One region of the Buttiauxella sp. WJP83 genome, then DNA from elsewhere that is predicted to be linked to it. Evidence: predicted binding sites of a transcription regulator. Region 1 holds the regulator's gene; the other holds the start of a gene.
The links. Region 1 encodes PhoB, which activates phosphate uptake and scavenging genes when phosphate is short. Its sites were predicted from a motif close to CTGTCATAAAACTGNCNNAT; they were not measured.
Positions count from the first base shown of each region.

Region 1 (8,096 bases):
ACTGGCCCTGCGAGAGCATCATTGAGCGGGTAAAGCGGTCGTAATCGAGACCGGTTAATTTGGCGGTGACATCGAGCTTATCTTTTACTTTATCAGCGATGATTTTGCCGCTTGCCACTTCCGCAAGCTCAACGCGTGGAGCTTGAAGATTACCGTTTGCTGCGTTGCGCGCCCGATTTTGGCTCCAGAATGCGCGGTAGGCTGTGCCTTTGACTTCAAACTCCACTTCCGCCAGACATTCGGCAGTGTCGCGGGTCATGAGATCATTTTGTGATTGTGAGACCGTGTTGAGACGCGGAGTTTTGTGATAAAGCGCGAGGCAGATAGCATCCAGCAGTGTTGTTTTTCCGGCCCCTGTCGGCCCGGTTATTGCGAACAAACCATTGCTGGCGAAAGGCTCGCGGGTGAAATCAATTTTCCATTCCCCTTTCAGGGAGTTTAGATTTTTTAACCGCAGGCTGAGGATTTTCATGCCTGTTCCTCCGCGTCATGCAGACTTGCCACGGTTTGGGCAAATAGAGTGCGTAAACGCTGTGCGCGTTCCTCTGTCGTCTCTTCCTGAACCAGACGGCGCTCAAAAACATCTTCTACCGTCAGTTCGCTCAGTGTTTCTTTGTGTTGTTGAGCAATGACACGCTCGCGCTGCTCACGGCTACGGCGCAGCAAAACGACTTCAACTGGCAGTGTTTCAGTCAGTTGCTGAATATGGCGCTGCATATCATGCAGATATTCGTCGGTGGCGATTTCGATGTCCAACCAGACTTTGGGGTCTGCGGGGGCATCGCGCCATTGAGCAAGCTGCTGTTCAATTTCGCCCAATGAACCTTTGATCACCGCTAAAGGCTGGCTAACAGGGACCGGAAGTGGGGTAACCTCACTCAATTTACCTTCTGCAAACTCAACCAGATAAACGCTTTTGACCTTACCGGTTTCGTCAAAACTCAACGGTATTGGCGAGCCGCTGTAGCGGATATGTTCGGTGCCACCAATTAATTGTGCGCGATGAATATGTCCCAGGGCGATGTAATCCGCATGCGGGAAATGCTGCGCCGGGAAGGCGTCTAGCGTGCCAATATAAATGTCGCGCACCGCATCCGTTTTCGTCACACCCACCGTGGTTAAATGCCCGGTGGCGATAATCGGCAGCTTCGCATCCGCACGTAAATCACACGCCGCGCGGAAACACTGCTGATAATGTTCGCTAATGGACTCCATTAATGAACGCTGCTTTTCGTGGCCGGATAAACCCGCCTGGCTGTTTTGAATATCGCGTGGACGCAGAAAGGGGATGGGGCACAGAATTGCCCCCGGCTTGCCATCTTTCTTATTGAGCACCATAGCTTGTTGGCTGGCATCGTGACGGGCGCTGGCGATGACATAAGTGTTAAGGCACGCCATTAATTCTCGCGATTCGTTAAGTGTTGCAACAGAATCGTGATTCCCCGCCAGAACCACCAGGGAACATCCGGTTGCCTGAAGCTGCACCACAAATCGGTTATACAGTTCACGGGCGTAGCTCGGCGGCGAGCCAGTATCGAAAATATCCCCTGCGACAATAATCGCATCCACATCATGAACGACTGCGGTATTGAGCAACCATTCAAGAAATGCCTGGTGCTCTGGACCGCGGCTTTTGGTATAAAAATTTTGACCAAGATGCCAGTCTGATGTGTGAATAATGCGCATAACCTATCCAGTGGCTTAAAAGCGAAGTCTCGATTATAAAGGGGTGAGGCGAAAAACGTCATATCTGTCTGTGTCATAAATCAAAATGATGAGTCATCAAACAGTCATGTATTTCATAAATCTGTCATAAATCTGACGCATAATGGCGCCGCATTGAAACAACAATTACACCTTTGGGTATCTTCCTTTAGCAGGGCGAATCATGGCGAAGCGTATTTTAGTCGTAGAAGATGAAGCTCCAATCCGTGAGATGGTGAGTTTTGTGCTCGAGCAAAACGGTTTTCAGCCTGTAGAAGCGGAAGATTATGACAGTGCAGTGAATCTGCTTATTGAACCTTTCCCGGACCTGATTTTACTGGACTGGATGTTACCAGGCGGCTCAGGTATTCAGTTTATCAAGCATTTGAAACGTGAGGCATTGACGCGTGAAATCCCCGTGATGATGCTGACGGCGCGCGGTGAAGAAGAAGATCGCGTGCGTGGCCTTGAAGTCGGGGCCGATGACTACATTACCAAACCGTTTTCACCCAAGGAGTTGGTAGCTCGTATTAAAGCTGTCATGCGCCGAATCTCCCCAATGGCGGTGGAAGAGGTGATTGAAATGCACGGGCTAAGCCTTGACCCGTCGTCACATCGCGTGATGACCGGTGAAAATCCTTTGGATATGGGCCCGACGGAATTTAAGTTGTTACACTTCTTTATGACGCACCCGGAACGGGTCTATAGCCGTGAACAGTTGCTTAATCATGTATGGGGCACCAATGTTTATGTCGAAGACCGAACTGTGGACGTCCATATCCGGCGGTTACGCAAAGCGCTCGAACACAGTGGACATGACAGAATGGTACAAACAGTACGCGGTACGGGTTATCGGTTCTCAACCCGCTTTTAACCCCTTAGCAGGAGAGTGACGCGTGCTGGAACGGTTGTCATGGAAAAGGCTGGTGATGGAGCTGGTGCTCTGTTGTATACCCGCCATCATTTTGGGCCTGATTTTTGGCTATTTACCTTGGTTTTTATTACTGGCAGTCACTGGACTGCTGGTTTGGCATTTCTGGAATTTGCTGCGTTTGTCGTGGTGGCTGTGGGTGGATCGCAGCATGACGCCTCCTCCCGGTCGCGGAAGTTGGGATCCGTTGTTATACGGCCTTCACCAAATGCAGTTACGCAATAAAAAGCGTCGCAAAGAGCTAGGCAATTTGATCAAACGCTTTCGTAGCGGTGCGGAATCATTGCCAGATGCCGTCGTACTGACGACGGAAGAAGGGACAATTTTTTGGTGTAACGGACTGGCTCAACAACTGCTGGGGCTACGCTGGCCGGATGATAATGGGCAGAACATCCTAAACCTGCTGCGTTATCCGGAATTTACCCGCTATTTGACGCAAAAAGATTTCTCCCGGCCATTGACGCTGGTGCTCAACAATGGTCGTCATCTTGAATTTCGTGTTATGCCTTACAGCGACGAACAGTGGCTGCTGGTCGCGCGCGATGTCACTCAGATGCACCAACTAGAAGGGGCGCGACGTAACTTCTTTGCCAACGTAAGCCATGAACTTCGTACACCGTTAACGGTGCTGCAAGGTTATCTGGAGATGATGCAGGATCAAGCGCTTGAAGGGCCGCTGCGTGAGAAAGCGCTTGGCACCATGCGCGAGCAAACTTCGCGCATGGAAGGGTTAGTGAAACAACTTTTGACGCTGTCAAAAATCGAAGCGGCTCCGGCCATGGTACTCAATGAAAAGATTGATGTGCCACTGATGTTGCGGGTGGTAGAGAGAGAAGCGCAAACTCTCAGCCAGCAAAGACAGACACTGCAATTCGATATTGATCCCTCGCTAAAAGTGTTCGGTAACGATGAACAGCTGCGTAGCGCGATTTCAAACCTGGTGTATAACGCGGTAAACCATACGCCGGAAGGGACGCACATTACAGTGGGCTGGAAGCGGGTGGCAGGCGGCGCGTGCTTTAGCGTGACGGACAGCGGGCCGGGTATTTCAGCGGAACATATTCCACGCCTCACCGAGCGCTTCTATCGCGTGGATAAGGCGCGTTCGCGGCAAACCGGCGGTAGTGGGTTGGGACTGGCAATAGTGAAACATGCTTTAAGCCATCACGATGCGCGTCTGAATATCGAAAGCCAGCCGGGCAAAGGTTCGACATTTTCCTTTGTGCTGCCTGAGCGGTTAATCGTTAGCGAAAAAGAAGTGCAGACAGAGTAGCTGAATGCTTCTGTGTCAAAAAAAACACAGGCCAGTATACTGGCCTGTGTTTTTTTTGTTCACTTGTAAATCAAAAACGCTTAATCGGTTATAATTTAACCACACAATAAACCATACTACTTTCTAACGGATAAACAAATATACTGACTTTAAGTCTAATTTAAGGAGATCAATCTGGTTTTAGGATCCCTTCTTGCCTTCATACGCTATAAGCGTTTTAATTGCGCCCCTGTGATTAGTAGACCGACTGGATTTGAGTGGTAATTCAAACAACTATTCTTCGCCACCGATCCCGGAAAGGATTTTTCGCTGTCGTCTCCACCGATCACCGCTTTTATGCCGAGTTAGTGGCATAAAAATTTGAATACTTTCAACACCACACATCCACAGGCTGCAAATATTTATGACCCATCATTTGAAATCTCGAGACATCCTCGCGCTGGGCTTTATGACCTTTGCGTTGTTTGTCGGTGCAGGCAATATCATTTTTCCACCCATGGTGGGGTTACAGGCGGGTGAACACGTCTGGATAGCGTCACTAGGCTTCCTGGTGACCGCAGTCGGTCTCCCGGTTCTGACTATCGTCGCCATTGCTCGTGTAGGCGGTGGCATTGATAGCCTGAGCTCACCGATTGGCCGTCGTGCCGGTGTGCTGTTGGCGACGATTTGCTACCTGGCTGTTGGCCCGCTGTTTGCGACACCGCGTACGGCTACCGTTTCCTTCGAAGTGGGGATTGCGCCACTGGTCGGCACGGGTGAACTGCCACTGTTTATCTACAGCGTGGTTTACTTCGCTATTGTTATCGCCATTTCACTTTATCCAGGCAAACTGCTGGATACCGTAGGCCATGTGTTGGCTCCGGTGAAAATTGTCGCGCTGTTGGCGTTGGCTGCGGGTGCTATGTTGTGGCCTGCGGGTGGGATCAGCACGGCGACTGAGGCGTATCAGAATGCCGCGTTTTCTAACGGTTTTGTGAATGGCTATCTGACCATGGATACCCTTGCGTCACTGGTCTTCGGCATTGTCATTGTTAACGCTGCACGCTCGCGTGGTGTCACTGAATCCCGTCTGCTGACGCGTTATACCATTTGGGCTGGTCTGATTGCAGGTATTGGCTTAACGCTGATTTATCTGGCGCTGTTCCGCCTGGGTTCAGACAGTGCAACTCTTGTGGCTGACCAAAATGCCAACGGTGCTGCCATTCTGCATGCTTACGTGGCACACACCTTCGGTGGTGCAGGCAGTTTCTTCCTGGCCGCGTTGATTTTCCTCGCCTGCATGGTAACGGCAATTGGCCTGACTTGTGCGTGTGCTGAGTTCTTCAGCCAGTATTTGCCGCTGTCTTACCGTTCGCTGGTGTTTATCCTTGGCTTGTTCTCGATGGTGGTTTCTAACCTCGGGTTGAGCCATCTGATTCAGGTTTCGATTCCGGTGCTGACGGCGATTTACCCACCGTGTATTGCGCTGGTGGTGCTGAGCTTCACCCGTCCGTGGTGGCATAACTCGACGCGTGTGATTGCACCGGCGATGCTCATTAGTACATTGTTTGGCATCCTCGATGGGATCAAAGCATCAGCAATCAGTGACATTTTACCCGCGTGGACTTCACGCCTGCCATTGTCCGACCAGGGCCTGGCATGGTTGCTCCCAACGTTAATCATGGTGGTGATTGCCATCATATGGGACCGCGCAGCAGGGCGACAAGTGGCTCAAGCAGCCCACTAAAAATTATAATTTTGTACAACCACGGGGCTTCGCTCCGTGGTTTTTTTTATTGTTAAGCAGGTATGGAATCAATGGAAAACGCTAATAAACTCAAGCGCGGCTTGAGTACCCGGCACATACGCTTTATGGCGTTGGGTTCGGCGATTGGCACCGGGCTGTTTTATGGCTCGGCAGACGCAATCAAAATGGCAGGGCCCAGCGTCTTGTTGGCCTACATCATCGGTGGCGTTGCTGCTTACATCATTATGCGTGCGCTGGGGGAGATGTCGGTTCATAACCCTTCCGCCAGTTCATTCTCACGCTATGCGCAAGATAACCTTGGCCCGCTGGCAGGATACATCACAGGTTGGACCTACTGTTTTGAAATCCTGATTGTCGCGATTGCCGATGTCACCGCCTTTGGCATCTATATGGGACTGTGGTTCCCGGCCGTGCCGCATTGGGTCTGGGTATTGAGCGTGGTTCTGATTATCTGCGCCATAAACCTGATGAGCGTAAAAGTGTTTGGTGAGCTGGAGTTTTGGTTCTCCTTCTTCAAAGTCGCTACCATCATCATCATGATTGCAGCCGGTATCGGCATCATCGTTTGGGGCATTGGAAACGGTGGTCAGCCGACGGGCATCCATAACTTGTGGAGCAATGGCGGCTTCTTCAGCAATGGCTGGATAGGCATGATTATGTCGTTGCAGATGGTCATGTTTGCCTATGGCGGCATTGAAATCATTGGTATTACTGCGGGTGAAGCGAAAGACCCACAGAAGTCGATCCCACGCGCTATCAACTCTGTTCCGTTGCGTATCCTGGTGTTCTATGTCGGTACGCTGTTTGTCATCATGTCTATTTACCCGTGGAACCAGGTGGGGACGGAAGGTAGCCCGTTCGTGCTGACTTTCCAGCATATGGGGATTACGGCTGCGGCAGGTATTCTTAACTTTGTGGTGATCACCGCTTCGCTTTCCGCAATTAACAGTGACGTATTCGGTGTAGGCCGAATGTTGCACGGCATGGCAGAGCAGGGCAGCGCCCCGAAAGTGTTCGCCAAAACTTCACGCAATGGCATTCCCTGGGTCACCGTGCTGGTCATGTGCTGCGCACTGTTACTGGCGGTTGTGCTCAACTACCTGATTCCAGAAAACGTCTTCCTGGTGATTGCTTCGCTGGCTACGTTTGCCACTGTGTGGGTTTGGATAATGATCCTGCTGTCGCAGATTGCGTTCCGCCGCAAGCTTTCTCCTGATGAAACTAAGGCGCTGAAATTCCCGGTGCCGGGCGGCGTGGCAACCACAATTGTGGGCCTGGTATTCCTGGTATTTATCATTGGGCTAATCGGCTGGCATCCAGACACCCGCATCTCGCTTTATGTTGGCTGCGTGTGGATAGTATTGCTGCTGGTAGGCTGGATGTTTAAACGTCGTCAAATACTCGCCACAAACTCGTAGATAACGTCTTTAACGTTGTCGATTAAAGGTAGTAGTAGGGTGGATTAGCGTCAGCGAGATCCACCCTACTGTTTACATCTCCGGGCACTCTACTTTACTAATTGCATCCCAGTAGTTTTTCTCATTATTACGTTCAAGCGCAATCCTCGCATCGCGGATGTAACGTTTGTTCTCCTCATTGGAGAGGATTTTATTTGCCCAGTCATCATCACTCATTTTCTTTTGCGGATGGCAGGTCTTTTTTAAGTCTGCGGTAATCTGTTGTTTATACTTTCCAAATTGTAGAGATTCATAAGCTGAACTGGCCAAAGCGTTAGTGGAGCATAGTACGAGCAAAAGCAGGGAAAGGGTTCGGGCGAGAGTCATGACGATCTCCTTTTATCAGGGCGCATCGGCGGGAGTGTTTTCACTATAGGTTTCGCTAACTTATTAAGCAACTGGCGCTGTTTCTCCACCCCCGCTTTCCTCCCCCAATTAAAATAGTAATGATGAGTGATACACGCTTGCGCTGTGGCAAGGTGGCGTCAATTTATTATCTGGGGATGCGATTATGTTGAATGCCTGGCACCTTCCGGTGCCCCCTTTTATTCAGACACGTAAAGACAAGCTGTACATCACTTTATGGGTTTCTGGCGATGATTTACCGCATCGTGTGGTTCTGCGTTATGAAAAAGATAACGAGGAAACCTCGGTGCAGATGACTCGGCAGAAGGCAGCACTTTGTGATGGCATCGTCGCCTGGCGCGGAGTGATTGATTTATCTGAAGGGCAGCCGCGTCGCCGCTATAGTTTTAAATTGCTATGGCTGGATAAACAGCGTTGGTTAACGCCGCAAGGATTGAGTTCGATTCCTCCTGCACGCCTTGAGCAGTTTGCGGTCGATCTGCCTGATGACGGTCCACAATGGGTGCAGGATCAGATCTTCTATCAGATTTTCCCCGATCGTTTTGCCCGCAGCGAACAACGCACGCCAGAACAGGATCAGATCTATTATCACCACGCTGCAAAACGCGACATCATACT
Region 1 covers NZ_CP110080.1:3,687,451-3,695,546, reverse strand. The annotation lists gene sbcC (exonuclease subunit SbcC) at 1-472, opposite strand, end outside; gene sbcD (exonuclease subunit SbcD) at 469-1,686, opposite strand; gene phoB (phosphate response regulator transcription factor PhoB) at 1,889-2,578, shown strand; gene phoR (phosphate regulon sensor histidine kinase PhoR) at 2,601-3,908, shown strand; gene brnQ (branched-chain amino acid transporter carrier protein BrnQ) at 4,312-5,634, shown strand; gene proY (proline-specific permease ProY) at 5,706-7,073, shown strand; gene OH773_RS17070 (YicS family protein) at 7,146-7,439, opposite strand; gene malZ (maltodextrin glucosidase) at 7,624-8,096, shown strand, end outside.

Region 2 (8,096 bases), 370 kb from region 1:
GGCGAATAAGGAACAACCCCGATACCCAACGCTTGCGCGGTTGGCAAAATGTCATTTTCAATATCTCGGGTCCAGAAAGAATACTCTGTCTGTAATGCAGTAACAGGATATACGGCATGAGCTTTAATGAGCGTGACTGCGGAAACTTCACACAATCCAACATGTTGGATTTTCCCTTCCTGAACTAATTCTTTCAGGCAAGAAAGGCTTTCTTCGATAGGCGTGTCCAGATTGACGCGGTGTAAATAAAACAAATCAATACTTTCAACCCGAAGGCGCTTCAGAGAGGCTTCACAGCAGCGTCGAATATAATCCACTGAATTATTAATGCTGCGCTCATAACCTATTTCACTGGTACGTTCAATACCGCATTTTGTGGCGATTTTTAAATTATTTCGTTGATAAGAAGAAAGCCCTGAAATAAAACGCCCTAGTAATGCTTCATTATGCCCATTACCGTAAAAATCGGCTGTATCAAAAAAATCAATGCCCATGTCAACGGCATTATTTAATATATCAATGGAGTGTTCATCTTCAGCTTCACCATAAAACTCGCTGAACCCCATAGCACCAAAACCCATACTTGATACAGCTAAATTGTTGCCCAGATTTCTGGATTTCATACTCAATTCTCCACTTTGTGTGCGTTAAAACTAACGCACCGCCATGGAGGAGTTAATTCCAATCTTAGGCATACAAAAAAGGTATCACCAAAATATGACAGCAAAGCGCGGAGGCCAATAATATGGCCTCCGCACGTCACTATTTTTCATACTTTGCTGATGTTTTACTTAGTTGTTTTTCAAAATTTTTTCCTGGTGATGTTTGTTTTCACCCACCATCACCACCAGCAGTAGCACAACAGCCAGCACACTGCCGCCAATCATCACCATAAAGCCACCGTCCCAACCGAAGAAGTCCACGGTGTAGCCAACAATCGCGCTCGCTGCAACCGACCCGCCCAAATAGCCAAACAATCCGGTGAAGCCCGCTGCGGTGCCTGCGGCTTTTTTCGGTGCCAGCTCAAGGGCGTGCAGGCCAATTAACATCACCGGGCCATAAATCAGGAAGCCGATGATGATCATGCAGGCCATATCAACACCTGGATTACCTGGAGGATTGAGCCAGTACACCACCGTGGCGATAGTCACCAGAATCATAAAGAACACACCGGTTGCACCGCGGTTGCCTCTGAAGACTTTGTCCGACATCCAGCCGCAAAGTAGCGTTCCTGGAATCCCTGCATATTCATAAAGGAAGTAGGCCCAGGAGGATTTATCCAGCGCGAAGTGTTTCACTTCTTTCAGATAGGTTGGCGACCAGTCGAGAATGCCGTAACGGAGTAAATAAACGAAAACGTTCGCAATCGCGATGTACCACAGCAGGCGGTTAGGGAAAACGTACTGCATGAAAATCTGTTTGGCAGTCAGTTCTTCTTCCGCGCTTTCGCTGTAGTCGTCCGGATAATCGTTTTTATACTCTTCAATTGGCGGTAATCCGCAAGACTGCGGCGTATCTCGCATTAAAGCAAAAGCAATTAATGCCACCAGAATAGCGGCGAAAGCAGGCATATACAGCGCTGCGTGCCAGTCGTTAAACCACGCCATCCCCAACAAAAACAGCAGCGGAGGTAACCCACCACCGACGTTATGAGCGCAGTTCCAGATGGAAACAATTCCCCCACGTTCTTTCTGGGACCACCAATGCACCATAGTGCGCCCGCACGGAGGCCACCCCATTCCCTGGAACCAACCGCATAAGAACAGCAGTACAAACATCACGGCAATGCTGGATGTCGCCCATGGCACAAAGCCCATAAACAGCATGACGGCGGCGGCAAGAATCAGACCAGCAGGCAAGAAAACGCGCGGATTGGAGCGGTCAGAAACCGACCCCATGATAAATTTTGAGAAACCGTATGCGATGGAGATCCCTGACAGCGCAAAACCCAGGTCGCCACGCGAAAAGCCCTGCTCCACCAAATACGGCATAGCAAGGGTAAAGTTTTTACGCACCAGGTAGTACGCGGCATAACCGAAGAAAATCCCCATGAATATCTGCCAGCGCAGACGACGATAAGTCGGATCGATGTGCTCGCCCTTCAGTCGTGACTGGTGCGGGCTAGGTTTGAAAATGCTTAGCATGAATGCCTCCGTGGCAGATTTTATACCCTAAATAATTCGAGTTGCAGAAAGGCGGCCAGAGAAAGAGTCCCGATGAGCTTACTGAAGTAAGTGATTCGGGCGATTGAACGCAGCCAACGCATATGCAGCTTGAAGTATGAAGGGTATTTTCGTTTTCGAGCGCATGTTAAGGATTATCCCGGTGACTTAGTGTGAAACACCTCGCAACATATTACATTTTTATTACAAATTATCGAAATAGTGCATCACCTCTCATTTTGCTTTCGATTTATGCTCGAATTTGCTCGATATCAAACATTAAAAGAGTTAACTGTGGCTGAATATCACGCAAGAGGATTTTCCAGGAGAAGAGCATGGCGACGGGATGCAAAGAGTGGGATGTGATTATTATTGGTGGAGGTGCAACGGGCGCGGGCATAGCCAGAGATTGCGCTCGGCGTGGCTTACAAACCATGCTGCTGGAAAGACATGATATCGCAACCGGTGCGACAGGCCGTAATCACGGTCTTCTTCATAGCGGCGCACGTTACGCCATGACAGACAGCGAATCAGCCAGAGAATGCATTGAAGAAAACCGCATCCTTAAACGCATTGCTCGCCATTGTATTGAACGCTCAGACGGTTTGTTTATCACCCTTCCTGAAGATGACTTGTCGTTACAAACGACCTTTATTACCGCCTGTCAGAATGCGGGAATCGACGCCGAACGCCTCGAACCTAAAGACGCGTTACGCCTGGAACCTGCTGCAAACCCTGAACTTATTGGTGCCGTACGCGTACCGGATGGCACCGTTGACCCTTTCCGACTGACCGCTGCCAATATGCTGGATGCTCGCGAACACGGAGCCGAAATTTTAACTGGCCAGGAGGTCACCGGCCTCATTCGCCAGGGAGACAGGGTATGCGGGGTGCGCGTTTACAACCACCAAACCCGACAACATCACGATTTATACGCAAGCATGGTCGTGAATGCGGCCGGGATCTGGGGGCAGCACATTGCTGAATATGCTGATTTAAGCATTCGCATGCTCCCGGCAAAAGGTTCGCTGCTGATCCTCGGCCATCGTATTAATAACATGGTGATCAACCGTTGCCGGAAGCCCGCTGATGCCGATATTTTGGTGCCCGGCGATACCATTTCGCTGATTGGCACCACCTCAACGCCTATCGAATATGACCAAATCGACAATATGCGCGTCACGCCGCAAGAGGTCGATATTCTGATACGTGAAGGCTCAAAGCTCTCACCCAAGCTTGCCGCAACCCGCATCTTGCGTGCTTATGCTGGAGTCCGCCCGCTGGTGGCAAGTGATGACGATCCAACTGGGCGAAACGTCAGCCGTGGGATCGTGCTGCTCGATCACGCGAAACGAGATGGGATGGAAGGTTTCATCACCATCACTGGCGGCAAACTGATGACCTATCGCCTGATGGCAGAATGGGCGACAAACGCGGTATGCGAAAAACTCGGTAATAGCAAAATCTGCACTACCGCAACCGCACCTCTTCCGGGTTCAGAAAGTTCATCGGAAGAAACGCTCAGCAAAGTGATTTCGCTGCCGCTAACTATCCGGCGAAGCGCCGTGTGGCGTCACGGCGATCGGGCAGGGAAACTTCTGGCAGGCGACCGCCTGAGTAACAGCCTGGTGTGCGAATGTGAAGCGGTGACAGCGGGCGAAGTTCATTACGCGGTTAATCATCTGTCCGTCAACAATCTTGGCGATTTACGCCGTCGTACTCGTGTGGGCATGGGCACTTGCCAGGGAGAGTTATGCGCCTGCCGTGCGGCGGGGTTATTACAACGCTTTGGCACCTCTTCACCAGCTCAATCACTTGATCAACTCTCTCTTTTCCTCAACGAACGCTGGAAAGGTATTCGCCCCATCGCCTGGGATGATGCGCTGCGGGAAAGCGAATTTACCGCCTGGGTTTACCAGGGATTGTGCGGTCTGAAAAATGGATCGAAAAAGGGAACACCACAATGAGATTCGATAGTCTGATTATTGGCGGTGGTTTAGCCGGGTTGGTATGCGGAATTCGCCTCGCAGAAGAAGGCCTGCGTTGTGCCATCATCAGTCGTGGGCAAAGTGCTTTGCATTTTTCATCCGGCTCGCTGGATTTGCTGGCGGAACTCCCCGACGGTACCCCTGTAACATCCCCTTTAAACGCACTGGAAGCCCTGAATAAACAGGCACCAGAACATCCATACAGTTTGATGGGCGCGGAAAACGTCCGCCGTTTCGCCGCTGAAAGTGAGGCGCTGCTCGCCCGATGCCAGCTCAATCTGCAAGGGTCTTATCAGCAAAACCATCAGCGAATTACCCCGCTGGGAACCCAGCGTGCTACCTGGCTTAGCCCTGAAGAAGTTCCCACCGCAACACTTGGCTGGAAGAGAATTACCGTCGTTGGCATTGCCGGGTTTCTGGATTTCCAGCCGGAACTGGTCGCCGGTTCTCTTGCAGAAAACCATATCGAAGTTCGAACGGCTGAACTCACCCTTCCTGCGCTGGATACGTTGCGAAATAACCCTAGCGAGTTTCGTGCCGCCAATATTGCCCGTGTGCTGGATATACCCGAGCAACAACGCTTGTTGATTGACGAGCTAAAAGCGCTGGCCGTTAACACGGATGGCCTGTTTTTACCTGCGTGCCTTGGGAGCGAAGATCCTCATGCCTGGCAGACAATCAGCCGCCAGTTGCCCTGCCCGCTGCGTTTGTTGCCGACTCTACCGCCATCAGTCCTCGGGATCAGAATGTCTCAACAATTACGCCGCCGCTTCCAGCAACTTGGCGGAATAATGATGCCAGGCGATGCCGTGCTGAGAGCACAAATAGAGCAGCAGAAAGTCACTGCGGTTTTCACGCGCAATCATGCTGAAGTTCCGCTGCAATCAAACAATGTGATTCTTGCCAGCGGCAGTTTTTTCAGCAACGGCCTGGAAGCAAAATTTAGCGGAATACGGGAACCAATTTTCGGTCTGGATATTCGTGCCCCCGAGCAGCGAGACGCGTGGTGCAAAGAAGACTTTTTCTGCCCTCAACCTTATTTAAAGGCAGGCGTTATCGTTGATCAGCATTTCCAGCCACGGCTACAGGGGCGGCGCATCGAAAATCTTTACGCCATGGGTTCAATACTCGCCGGATTCGACCCGATCCAGCAGGGTTGCGGCGCAGGTGTTTCAATGACTGGCGCATTGCATGTCGCGCAACAAATTCTTGATTCTCAGGAGGCAGGCGCATGAATCTGCTCGATGAAACTGGCTTTGAAAACTGTATTAAATGTACCGTGTGCACCACCGTTTGCCCGGTAAGCCGGGTCAATCCCGACTATCCAGGTCCAAAGCAATCTGGCCCTGATGGTGAGCGCCTGCGCCTCAAAGATGCCGCACTTTACGACGACGCGCTTAAATACTGTACCAACTGCAAACGCTGCGAAGTGGCCTGCCCGTCTGACGTCAAAATTGGCGATATCATCCAGCGTGCGAAAGCCCGCCACGGCAAAACACCGTTCAAATTGCGCGATGCCATTCTCAGCCATACCGATTTAATGGGCACGCTCTCTACCCCGTTTGCCCCGCTGGTGAATACCACGACATCTCTCAAACCGGTGAGAAAACTGCTCGATAAAACCCTCGGCATCGACAGCCATCGAGCCTTGCCGAAATACTCATCCGGCACCTTTCGCCAGTGGTATCGCAAGCAGGCAAAGACTCAACAAGACTTTGCTGAACAAGTCGCTTTTTTCCACGGCTGTTATGTCAATTACAACCACTCCCAGCTTGGCAAAGATGTCGTGCGCGTGATGAACGCGATGGGCTTCGGCGTGCAATTGCTGGAGCGCGAGAAATGCTGTGGCGTGCCGTTGATTGCGAACGGTTTTATCGATAAAGCCAAAAAGCAGGCGGCGATTAATGCGGCGTCTTTAAGCAAAGCGGTGCTGGAGCGAGGGCTGCCGGTGATTGCCACCTCATCCACCTGCACATTTACATTGCGCGACGAATACCCGCATGTCCTGGACGTCGATACCCGCCCAATGCGTGATCATATCGAACTGGCAACACGGTTTATCTGGAAACAACTGGAAAAAGGACGCGAGCTAAAACTGAAAGCAATACCGCTGCGTATTGCATACCACACACCTTGTCATATGGAGAAAATGGGCTGGTCGTTATACACACTCGATTTGCTGCGCCGCTTGCCAGGTGTCGAGCTCGTTATACTCGAGTCTCAGTGCTGCGGTATTGCCGGAACCTATGGATTTAAAAAGGAAAACTACTCAACGTCGCAACAAATCGGTGCGCCGTTATTTCAGCAAATCGAAGAAAGTGGGGTCGATTTAGTGGTGACAGATTGTGAAACGTGCAAATGGCAGATTGAGATGTCCACCAGTAAAAAATGCGAGCACCCGATTACGCTGTTAGCGCAGGCGCTCGCATAGTTTTTAAATCTCTATACTCTCTACAACATTCACCCAGCCATGCTCGGCGGCGACATCCCAGCCGTTGAGCCAACGACGTAACATGTTTAATGCCATCATCGCGCAGACTTCCTGACGGGTGCGCAAAGTGTGGCGGGTGACGCTGAATTTCACTTGTAAACCATAAGTGCCGTTTGGTGTATGGAGGGCGAAGTTAAGGCATTCGTCTTCCAGGCTCCCCACCACCAGCGCCAGGGTACTTCCCGCTTGCAGCGCGAAGGTTTTGGCGCGTTCGGTCAGTTGTACCAGCGATTCCGGGCGCGAAGAAAGCACTTCGCTGTTGCCCAACGGTGCCTGGGCACTCGAAAGTTGTAAACATAATAATCCCGCTGTGAATTGCTCACTCACCGCGATATTCAGCGCCTGTGCTCTCAGGCGTTCCGCGAGTTGTGCGGGTAACCCTGCCGTCCCTTCAAAAATGGCACTTTCACCCGCCACACGCTGCACTTGTGGCCAGACGCGCTCCATCGCCTCACGCAGGCTTGCAGGACCGGTTAGCTTCAACTCAATGATGGGCATGGATGAACGGTAGCCCATCACCGCACCTTCAGGCAAAGGCAGTGGTTCGAGGCTTTGCGCTAACTCGCTTTCAGAACGCCCGAAAGTGGTGAGTCGCAGGCACACTGGCGGCTCCGGCAACACAAAACGCTCGCGCAAACGCGGCATGATTTGTTGGTCGACCATCACTTTAAATTCGGAAGGGACGCCTGGGGTGAAAAACATCAGGCAGCGGTTGAGTTGCAGAGCAAATCCGCAGGCGGTACCAACGGGGTTATCGACCATTTCGCTGGTCGCAGGAATCAACGCTTGCTTACGGTTGCTTGGGGCCATTTCACGCCCACGCTCGGCAAAGAATCGCTCCATTTTCTCAAGCCATTCCTGGTGCATCACCAGTTCTACGCCCGCGGCGGTAGCGGCGGCCAGTGCGCTAAGATCATCGCTGGTTGGCCCCAGACCACCATTCACAATCAGAATATCGGCCTGCTCGCTGCGCTCTTTGAGCACCGCGATTAAATCTTCAAGACTGTCGCCCACCGTATTACGGCGCGACATCGGTAAACCCTGGTTAAAAAGGTAATCTGCAAGCCAGGCTGCATTGGTATCAATTATTTGACCATGTAGCACTTCGTCGCCGGTAGACAGCATTTCCACTTTTATCATTTTTTGCTCGTACTCGGAGGGAGGATTACGTTGCACTATAACTTAAGCGGAAGAGATTAAAAGGCCGCAACGAATGCGGCCTGAGGAAATTAAAAACCGGCACTCACACCCACGTATGGACCATCAGCGATCGCATTGTCACGTTCGCCATTTTTATTTTCCATACCGATGTAACGGTAACCCGCTTCAATAGTAATAGGACGAATAATCGTCCAGCGAGCACCCGCGCTGGCTTCCTGGTAGTTTTCTACACCGCTGGAAAGAGAGTCTGGAGAGTAATAGTAATCACCAAACACCGAGAAGCTATCGAAAATC
Region 2 covers NZ_CP110080.1:3,313,958-3,322,053, forward strand. The annotation lists gene OH773_RS15375 (aldo/keto reductase) at 1-623, opposite strand, end outside; gene glpT (glycerol-3-phosphate transporter) at 792-2,144, opposite strand; gene glpA (anaerobic glycerol-3-phosphate dehydrogenase subunit A) at 2,498-4,129, shown strand; gene glpB (glycerol-3-phosphate dehydrogenase subunit GlpB) at 4,126-5,385, shown strand; gene glpC (anaerobic glycerol-3-phosphate dehydrogenase subunit GlpC) at 5,382-6,581, shown strand; gene OH773_RS15400 (nicotinamide mononucleotide deamidase-related protein YfaY) at 6,585-7,781, opposite strand; gene OH773_RS15405 (YfaZ family outer membrane protein) at 7,871-8,096, opposite strand, start outside.
Region 2: the regulator PhoB is predicted to act here: its motif matches at 2,353-2,372, upstream of glpT (glycerol-3-phosphate transporter).